Regions from separate parts of the Variovorax sp. FG153 genome, predicted to be linked through region 1. Evidence: riboswitches for the same ligand, from Rfam matches in the RefSeq annotation. Region 1 holds a riboswitch; the other holds the start of a gene.
What was found. A riboswitch is a leader RNA that binds a small molecule or an ion and turns the genes downstream of it on or off. The one in region 1 is predicted to bind cobalamin.
Positions count from the first base shown of each region.

Region 1 (4,482 bases):
GACGCGATCGACAACGGCTGGCTGGTGCTCGCGCGCAAGGAGCAGGTCGAGACCATCAGCTGGGGCGGCAAGCCCGAGAAGCACTACGTGAGCGGCCCGCTCGGCCCCCGGCTCACGCCGCGCGGCTCCTTCGACGTGTGGAAGGAGACGGTGCGCGACACCAGCGTGCCCTGGGGCACCAACGACCTCGACTTCGCGCGCCAGTTGCGCGACGAGCTGATCCGCGCCAGCGCGGCGCGGCTGGCCGACACCTACAAGGCCCGCACCGAGCTGCTGGCCGTGCTCGGCCACGACCTGCGCGATCCGCTGCAGTCGATCACGATGGCGGCCAAGCTGCTCGAGCGCAGCCTGCCCGACGGCAGCAACGCCGGCGCGCGGCTGGGCCAGCGCATCCAGACCTCGAGCAGCCGCATGGCGCGGCTGATCGGCCAGGTGCTCGATGCCTCGCGCCTGCAAAGCGGCATGGGCCTGCAGGTGGTGCCGGCGCAGATCGACCTGGCACGGCTGCTGGAAGACGCGGTCGACGAGTCGCGCACCGCCTACCCCGGCTCGCAGCTCGAGCTGGAGGCGCCCAGCACGCTGCCCGTGCTGGCCGACCCCGACCGCATGGCGCAGCTGGTCGGCAACCTCGTGAGCAATGCGCGCCACCACGGCCTGCCCGGCGAGGCGGTGCGCATCCGGCTCGAGCAGGTCGACACGCACGTGGTGTTCAGCGTGGCCAATCGCGCGCCGCCGATCGATGCCGCGCTGGTGCCCGACCTGTTCAGCGCCTTCAAGCAGCGCAGCGTGCCCAACGAGCGCAACAAGGGCGGACTGGGCCTGGGGCTGCACATCGCGCAGGCCATCGTGCGCTCGCACCGCGGCAGCATCGGCTATGCGCACGACGACGGCTACGTGGTGTTCACGGTGCGGCTGCCACACACGCCCACGCCCGCGCCCTGAGCTTTTCGCGCCGGGCGGCGCAAGACCCGCTCCTATAATCCGCCCCGCCGGCCGATGCAAACGAAAGCATCACCCAAGCCGGCACGCGCGAAGGTGCGCCGGTCCCTCGACCGGCGTTAAACGGGAAGCAGGTGACGGGTCCTCCAGGCCCCAGTCCTGCGCTGCCCCCGCAACGGTCGGCGGATTCGCGGTTCTCACGGTCGATGCCCTCGCGGGCATCGTCAGCCACTGTGCCCCGGCATGGGAAGGCGAGGATCGCGGCAACGGCGCATCTCCCCGATGCACCGCGGCGCTCCGCAAGCCCGGATACCGGCCTTCGCCTCGTTCGGTCGCTGCGGGAGTGCAGGCAAGCCGTATCGGTCACGCATGGGCGCGGGGCCGGTCGCTGGCGGGTCCCCTCGGCGTCCGGTTGTTCTCATGGCCCGCGGGAGCGCGGGCCCGAAGGAAACCCTCGTGCGCAACATCTCCCGGCGCGGCCGCGTCAGACCCCACCAAGCCCTCATCGGATCCGGCGTCATGCTGCTCGCCTCGGTCGCTTCGGCGCAGGACGCCGAAGGCTCGCTGCCGCCCACCACCGTCAGCGACCGCAAGACGATCTCCACCGCCACGCGCCAGGAAGCCGACACGCTGCGCCTGCCCTTCGCCACCTATTCGGTCGAACGCGCGCAGCTCGACGCGGTGGGCGCCGTCACGCTCGAGGACACGCTGCGCAGCGTGCCGGGCCTGCAGTACGGCACGCAGGGCAACTACTACTCGCGCTTCGAGACCCGCGGCCTGCGCGACACGCAGGACGTGCTGGTGCTGATGGACGGCGTGCCGCTGCGCCTGCTGCAGGGCAATGCCGACATCACGCTGATCGCGCCCGACCTGGTCGACCGGCTCGAGTTCATCAAGGGCCCGGCCTCGGCGCTCTACGGCAAGAACGCGATCGGCGGCGTGGCGCAGTTCTTCATGAAGCCCGAGCGCGCGGGCGGCAGCCTCACGGCCACCGTCGGCAGCTACGGCCGCCTCGACGGCAGCCTGCGCTACCGCTGGGACTTCGAGCGCGGCAACCTCTACGTGGGCGTGGCCAACAGCGACTACAACGGCTTCCAGCGCGACGCCGGCCGCGCGCAGTCGGCCCTGCTGGTCGGCGGCGATTTCGCCGTCACGCGCAACTGGACCACCGGCTTCCAGCTCTACGACACGCGCGTGCGCGGCGACCGCGGCTCGATCGTGCCGCTGGTCAACGGCAAGCCGATCTTCGGCATCACCTCGCGCGACAACTACGGCATTCCCGACTCCTACGTCACGGGCGACTACCAGTCCTTCTCGTGGAAGAACCGCTTCGAGCTCGGCGCCGGCTGGTCGATCAATCACCTGAGCAGCTTCGCGCGCTACAACCGCTTCTTCGCCGGCGGCATCACCATCGTTCCGCCGCCCGCGGCCGTGAGCAAGGGCTATTCCGAGAGCTACACCGCCGACCGCGGCGTCTACCACGAGCTCGCCGCCACGCACCTGATGGCGGGCAAGGGCTGGAGCAACGAGTTCCAGGCCGGCTTCAACCTCGAGCGCGGCTGGCAAGGCCTCGACTCGCCGAGCTTCAGCAACGCGCCCACCTACCGCGGGCCGTTCTACGACATCCCCGTGAGCAACGTGCGCAACGATCCGCGCGGCGTGCGCGGCAGCATCACCTCCTCGCGCTTCGACCAGGAGGTGCGCAGCGTCTACCTGCAGGACCGCTTCGAGTACGGCCCGGTCGGCTTCACGCTGGGCGTGCGCCACGACCGCTTCGAGCAGACGCTCGGCCGCACGGGCACGCAGGTGATCTCGGCGCAGGAAGGCAGCCACACCAGCCCGCGCGCCGGCGTGGACTGGCTGTTCCTGCAGGGCGATGCCTCCTCGCACGCCGTGTTCGCGAACTGGAGCGAAGGCTTCCGGCCGCAGGCGGTGGCGCTCAACACGCGCGGCGGCGTGGTGGTGCCCGACATCCTGCGGCCCGAGATCACGCGCAGCAAGGAAGTGGGCCTGAAGGGCCGCGCGGCGGACGACCGCTGGAGCTACCAGCTCAGCCTGTTCGAGGCCGAGAAGATCGACGGCCAGCGCTCCTACCGCAACGGCCCCGACTCCTTCGTCTTCAGCAACGCGACCTCGCGCACCAAGGGCATCGAAACCCAGTTGCAGTTCCAGCTCTCGCCGCGCTGGAACGGCTACCTGCACTACACCTGGCAGGACGCGCGGCTCAAGGACTTCCAGACCTACACCGACAGCGGCGCGCGCAGCACCAACTTCGGCGGCTATCGCGTGCGCATGTCGGCCCACAACATCGCCGGCGCGGGCCTGACCTATGCGCACGGCGCCTGGGCCGTGACCGGCACCGCGAGCTACGTGGGCAGCCGCTACCTCCGCGACAATGCGGTCAATCCGCAGAAGCTGCCCGGCTACCTGCTGCTCAACGTCGCCGTGGCCTACCGCGTCAATCCTTCGCTCACACTGCAGGCCGGAGTGAACAACCTGACGAACAAGTACTACATCGCCGACGACCTGTCGGCGCAGGAAGCCGGCAACGCCGGCGCACCGAGGACGGTGTTCGCCCGCGCGCGCTACACCTTCTGAGCGTGAACCGGCGCGACGCGATCCTCGGCATGGTGTGCATGACGGCCGTTCTGCCCGCGGGCGCCGAGGAGGCGCCGTCGGCCGGCTTCCCGCGCGAGCTCGTCGATGCGCTGGGCCGGCGCGTGGTCGTGCCGCGCGCGCCGCAACGCATCGTGGTGGTGTTCCCGAGCAACGTGGAGCTGGCCTGGGCGCTGGGCCTGGCCGACCGGGTGGTGGCCATCGGCGGGCGCGTGCGCTGGCCCGAGGATGTGCGCAGCAAGCCCAGCATCGGCGGCGCGCTCGGCTACTCGGCCGAGGCGGTGGCCGCCTTCCAGCCCGACCTGCTCGTGGTCACGCCCTCGCACCATTCGGCGCTGTCGCTGGTCGATGCCTTCGACCGCGCGAAGCTTCCCTGCGTGGTGCTCGCGCATCCGGACCTGCCCTCGGTGTTCCGCAACATCGACCTGCTCGGGCGCGCGACGGGTGCCGACGAACAGGCCCGCCGGGTGCGCGAAGACATGCAGGCGCGGCTGGCCGCGATCGAACGCCGGCTCGACGGCGCGCCGCGCCGCAGCGTCTATTTCGAGACCGCCGCCGCCGCGCGCGGTGCCTTCCAGACCGTGGGCACGGGCCACTATGCCAACGACGCGCTGGGCTGGGCCGGCGGGCGCAACGTGTTCGCCGACCTCCAGGGCGCGGCCCAGGTCAGCGCCGAGGCGATCTTCGCGCGCGACCCCGACGTAATCGTCTCGCTGCAACAGGTGCCGCGCGATCCGGCGCTGATCGGCCAGCGCCCCGGCTGGCACACGCTGCGCGCCGTGCGCACGAACCGCGTGGTCGTGCTCGAGCGCGGCCACAAGCTGATTCCCGGCCCGCGCCAGATCGAGGCCGTCGAGCAGTACGCGCGCGCGCTGCATCCGGAGCGCTTCGCATGAGGCACGCCGCCGACGGCCGACGCGCATCGGC
Region 1 covers NZ_JBMDKG010000057.1:12,197-16,678, forward strand. The annotation lists gene ACODT0_RS36805 (ATP-binding protein) at 1-942, shown strand, start outside; cobalamin riboswitch at 1,017-1,274, shown strand; gene ACODT0_RS36810 (TonB-dependent siderophore receptor) at 1,459-3,537, shown strand; gene ACODT0_RS36815 (ABC transporter substrate-binding protein) at 3,540-4,451, shown strand; gene ACODT0_RS36820 (FecCD family ABC transporter permease) at 4,448-4,482, shown strand, end outside.

Region 2 (4,482 bases), on a different contig from region 1:
GTCGCGCACCACCTCGCCGGTGCGCGCCGACACGTAGAGCTCGGTGTCCGCCGCGTCGTTGAGTTCGATGCGGTGCAGCGGGCGCAGCGGGTTGAGGCCCTGCGGCACGGTCCACTGGTCGCGCTCGAGCGTCTCGGCCCAGCGCGCGCCGGGCTGGCCCGAGAAGTCGCGCGCCACGGCCTCGGCCTGCGCGGCGTCGGTGCCGGCCAGCAGCCGGCCGTCGCGCGCCGACACCGCATGGCGGCCGCCGCGCGCATCGACGATGCGCCACACCGGCTGCGGCTGCGCGCCGCCCTGCATCTCGAGCGCGACGCGGCGCGGCGGCTGCTGGCGCGCTGCTTCGGGCAGGGCCTCGAGCGCGGCCACGGGCGAGACCCGGGCCTGGCCGACGTCGAGCGCGCGCAGGCCCGCGAGCCGCTCGCCCTCGGTGAGCGTGGGATAGCCCACGTACATCATCACCACGCCCGAGACGAACCACATGACGAACAGCAGGCAGCCGCCGATGCCGAGCCAGCGGTGGGTCCAGTAGAGCCAGTGGCGCGCGAGCGGCCACGCGCGCTGCCAGGCAGTGCGGCGATCGGCGCGGGCGCGGCGCGCGGCGTGCGTCATCTCAGAAGTTCACCAGCGCCGACAGCTCGAAGGAGCGCGGACGGCCCAGCAGCCACTGGTTGCCGCTGTTCGAGAACGACAGCGGATAGCGGCGGTCGCCGAGGTTGTAGCCGCGCAGCGCGAGCTTGAGCGACTTGTTGGCCTGCCAGCTCACCGAGGCGTCGGCCACGGTGTAGGAGCCGATCTTGCGCGAGTTGGCCGCGTCGACCTGGCGCGAGCCGACGTAGCGCAGGCCGAACTCGGCCTCCCACTGCGGCAGGAAATGCCAGTGCAGGAACAGGTTGGCCGCTGCCTCGGGCACGCCGAACGGCGTGTTGCCGGCGCGCGAGACCAGTCGGCCGCTCACGGCCTCGTTGAAGTCGTCGTAGCGCGCGCGCAGCCTGGCCGCATTGGCCCCTAGCCGCAGCGTCGGGGTCAGAGCGAGGTCGAGCGTGGCCTCGATGCCCTCGGACGACTGCTTGCCGACCTGCTGCGAGACGCTGGGGTTGTTCTGGTCGCGCGACAGCAGCTTCTTCTTCTCGATGCGGTAGGCCGCCACGGTCCAGGCGCCGCGGTTATCGGCCAGCTGACGCTTGTAGCCGACCTCGACCTGGTTGCCGGTGCTGAGGTCGAACGGCGCCTGCGTGGTCGAGGTGCTGATCAGCGAGGTCAGCGGATCGGCCGCGTGCGCCAGCTGCGCATAGAAGGACTGCGAGGCATCGGGCGCATACACCGCGCCGATGCGGCCGGTGGCGTACTCGAAGGTCTTCGTGAGGCTGTTGGCCGCGTTGGCCAGGTCGGTGCGCGCCACCTTGGCATGGTCCCAGCGCAGGCTGGCGACCAGCGACCAGCGCTCATTGAAGGCCAGCTTGTCCTCGGCGAACACGGCATAGGTGCTGGTGCGGGTCCGGTAGCGCGGCAGGTAGGGCGACGGCGACTGGTAGTAGCCGGGCAGGAAGACGAAGGGGTCGACCACCGAGCGGCCGCCGTAGGGCGAGTCGCTCGAGTTCAGGAAGTCGATGCGGTTCACGTCGAAGCCCACCAGCACCTGGTTCTTCATGCCGAACAGTTCGTGCCGGAAGGTGGCGTCGGTGCGGTTGCCGACCTGCTCCTGGTCGTGGCCGATCTCGAGGTAGTCGCCGCGCGTCACGCGGCGCGTGGCGGCATTGAAGGTGTAGGTCTCGCTGTTGCGCCAGTGGCGCTGGCTCGCGAGCCGGTAGAGCTGGTTGTGCACGGTGACGGCATCGCTGGGCGTCCAGAGCGCGTCGAGGCGGGTCCACTTGTCGTCGTACTTGAGCTCGGCGTCGTCGACGTTGTAGTTCTGGCGCAGGGTCCGGCCGTCGAGGCGCCCGTCGATCAGCGACACGCCCTGGTAGCGTTGCGGCGACTGGCGGCCCTCGTCGTGCGACAGGGTGAACTGCAGCTCGGGCGAGACGTCCAGCCGCAGCGCACCACCGACGGCCAGGCTCTCGCCCTCGCCGCGCGCCATGAAGCCGTGGGTGGCGCGGTGGCTGATGTCGAAGCGGTACGAAAGCTTGTCGTTGATCGCGCCGCCGCTGCCGAAGGCGGCCTGGCGCGTGGCGTCGGAGCCGTAGCTCAGCAGCGCCTCGTTGTGGATCGGTCCGCGCGTGGGCTTCCTGGGCACCACGTTGATCGCGCCGCCGATCGCGCCTTCGCCATACATGACCGAGGCCGCGCCGCGCAGCACCTCGATGCGGTCGACCGACCAGGTGTCGAACGGGAAGGTGACGGTGCCCGCGCCCGCGAACAGCCGCGTGCCGTCGAACAGCTGCATCACCGAGCCATGGCCCGAGAAGCCGCGTGCGGCCATCGAGGTGCTGCCGTTGCCCGGCGAGGGCGCGCCGGTGATGCCGGTGGCGCGGGTGGCGGCCTCGATGACGGAGACGTCGCCGCGCGCGCGGATGGTCTCGCCGGTCAGCACCTCGATGCTGGCGGGCGTCTCGAGCGGCGTGAGGCCGAGGCGGCTGCCGGTCTGCGTGGGCTCGGCGAGCGACAACGCGGTCTGGGCGCCGGCCTCGACCTGCACCGGCGGCAGGCTGGTGGCGGCCTGCTGCGCGAAGCCGCTGCCGGCCCCGAAGGCCAGGCCGATGGCGGCGGACATGCCGCCGAGGCGGCGGGTGGCCGGGCGACCCCGGTGGCGGTGCGGGCGACGGCCGGCCGCGCCCCTGCGATCGCCTGGCGGCGATGCGTGATCCATGTGACTTCTCCTCCGACCCGCGTCCCCGCAGGTGCTCTGACCGAACGTGGACGCGGCGGGAGGTCGATCGATGGCCGGGACCGGCGGCGGGTAAAGCGAGCACTTCGCCGGCCGGCGGCCCGGACACGCACTCCCGCAGCGTCCGAGGCGGTGACGAAGGCCGGTATCCGGGCTCGCGGAGCGCAGCGGCGCGCAGTCGATACTGCAGCGCCGTTGCGGAAGCCCTCGCCTTCCCACGCCTTGGGGGCGCAGTGGCTGCCGATGCCCTGGGGGCATGGCGTAAGGACGTCCAGATCCGCTGACCGTTGCGGGGGCAGCGCAGGAATGGAGGCGTCGATCCGTGAACCGACGCGTCGCACCTGCTTCCCGTTTAACCCCGTGGCCATGGCATGCATGGCTGGCGGGGCACCTTCGAACCGTGGTGCCGGTGCGTCCTTCCTTCCTCGGAAGAATGGCCGCACCGAACGGCGGGAATTATAGGGAGCGGGTGCGCGCGGGCTCGTCGGGCGTGCGGGTGTCCTGCGGCCGGCCGGGGCCTTCGGTGCCGAACAGCCGGCGCAGCACGCTGACGCCGGCCACCAGCGCGTTCGAATAGCTGGTGTGCGGCTCGATGGCCGCTTCGAGCGGCAGGTAGGAATGCACCGCGCCCTCGCCCGCGGCATCGTCGACCGCCTCCATCAGCACCCAGTAGAACTCGCCGGGCTCCAGCTCGTGGACGGTCAGCGCGAGGTTGCGGGGCGACGGCGACAGGGTGGCGGGGATGGTGTTCACGCGAAGCTCTGGAAGGTGGGCGTTGGCGATGATGGGGGCGCGCCGCCGGGATCGTGGACACGCCCTGTCACAACGCGCGTGTACTCGATCACGTTCACCGCCGGCGAAAACCCTGTGGGCCTCCTGCGACGGGCGTTGGCGCCCACCGTTCCCAGCTCCCGGGCTTCTCCTACATGCGAGCGCCGGTGCGCGGCCTAGTTTCGAAGCGGATCAGCAGCCAGCCAAGACACACAGGAGGCCCCCCAATGAAGCAGTTCAGCCTGGAATCGCGGATGACATCGAGCATCGGCGGCGCGTTCTATCCCACCGGCTACTCGATGGTGATGTTCCCGAGCGCGGAGGACGCCGACCGGATCGGCCGCCAGCTCATCGAACAGGGCACGAGCGGCGACGACGTCTACCTGCTGCCGCCCGCCACCGTGCTGGCCGAGATCACCCCGACCGTGAAGGAGGCCGACAACCCCCTGCCCTCGGCCGGCACCGACGGCGCGACCGTTCGCGCCTACACCAAGCTCGCGCGCGAGGGCCACACGGCGCTGCTGGTACGCACCGAGGAACAGGAAGACGCCGAACGCCTGATGGACGTGGTGCGCACGGTGCCGTACTCGATCGCCCAGCGCTATCGCATGCTGGTGATCGAGGACCTCTAGAAAAAGCGCTCAGGCCGGCGCGCCCGGCACGGTGGGCGCGCCGTTGGCGCCATGCGCCGCGGGCGGCGCCACGGCGCGGCGCACCGCGTCGCGCGCCATCGCCTGGGCCAGCTCGTGCTCGCCGAGGAAGACATTGGCCGAGACCTCGCGCGTGAGCAGCTCCGCTTCCGCCTCGTTGTGGCTGCGGATCACCGTCTCGATCGTGGGATTGAGGGTGCGCGCGGTCTCGATCATCTGCCGCACGTTGAGCGCGGC
Region 2 covers NZ_JBMDKG010000019.1:91,093-95,574, reverse strand. The annotation lists gene ACODT0_RS21065 (PepSY domain-containing protein) at 1-609, opposite strand, end outside; gene ACODT0_RS21060 (TonB-dependent receptor) at 611-2,710, opposite strand; cobalamin riboswitch at 2,948-3,233, opposite strand; gene ACODT0_RS21055 (hypothetical protein) at 3,281-3,577, opposite strand; gene ACODT0_RS21050 (hypothetical protein) at 3,823-4,227, shown strand; gene ACODT0_RS21045 (cation:proton antiporter domain-containing protein) at 4,237-4,482, opposite strand, start outside.
Region 2: another riboswitch for cobalamin. It lies ahead of ACODT0_RS21060 (TonB-dependent receptor); the one in region 1 lies ahead of ACODT0_RS36810 (TonB-dependent siderophore receptor).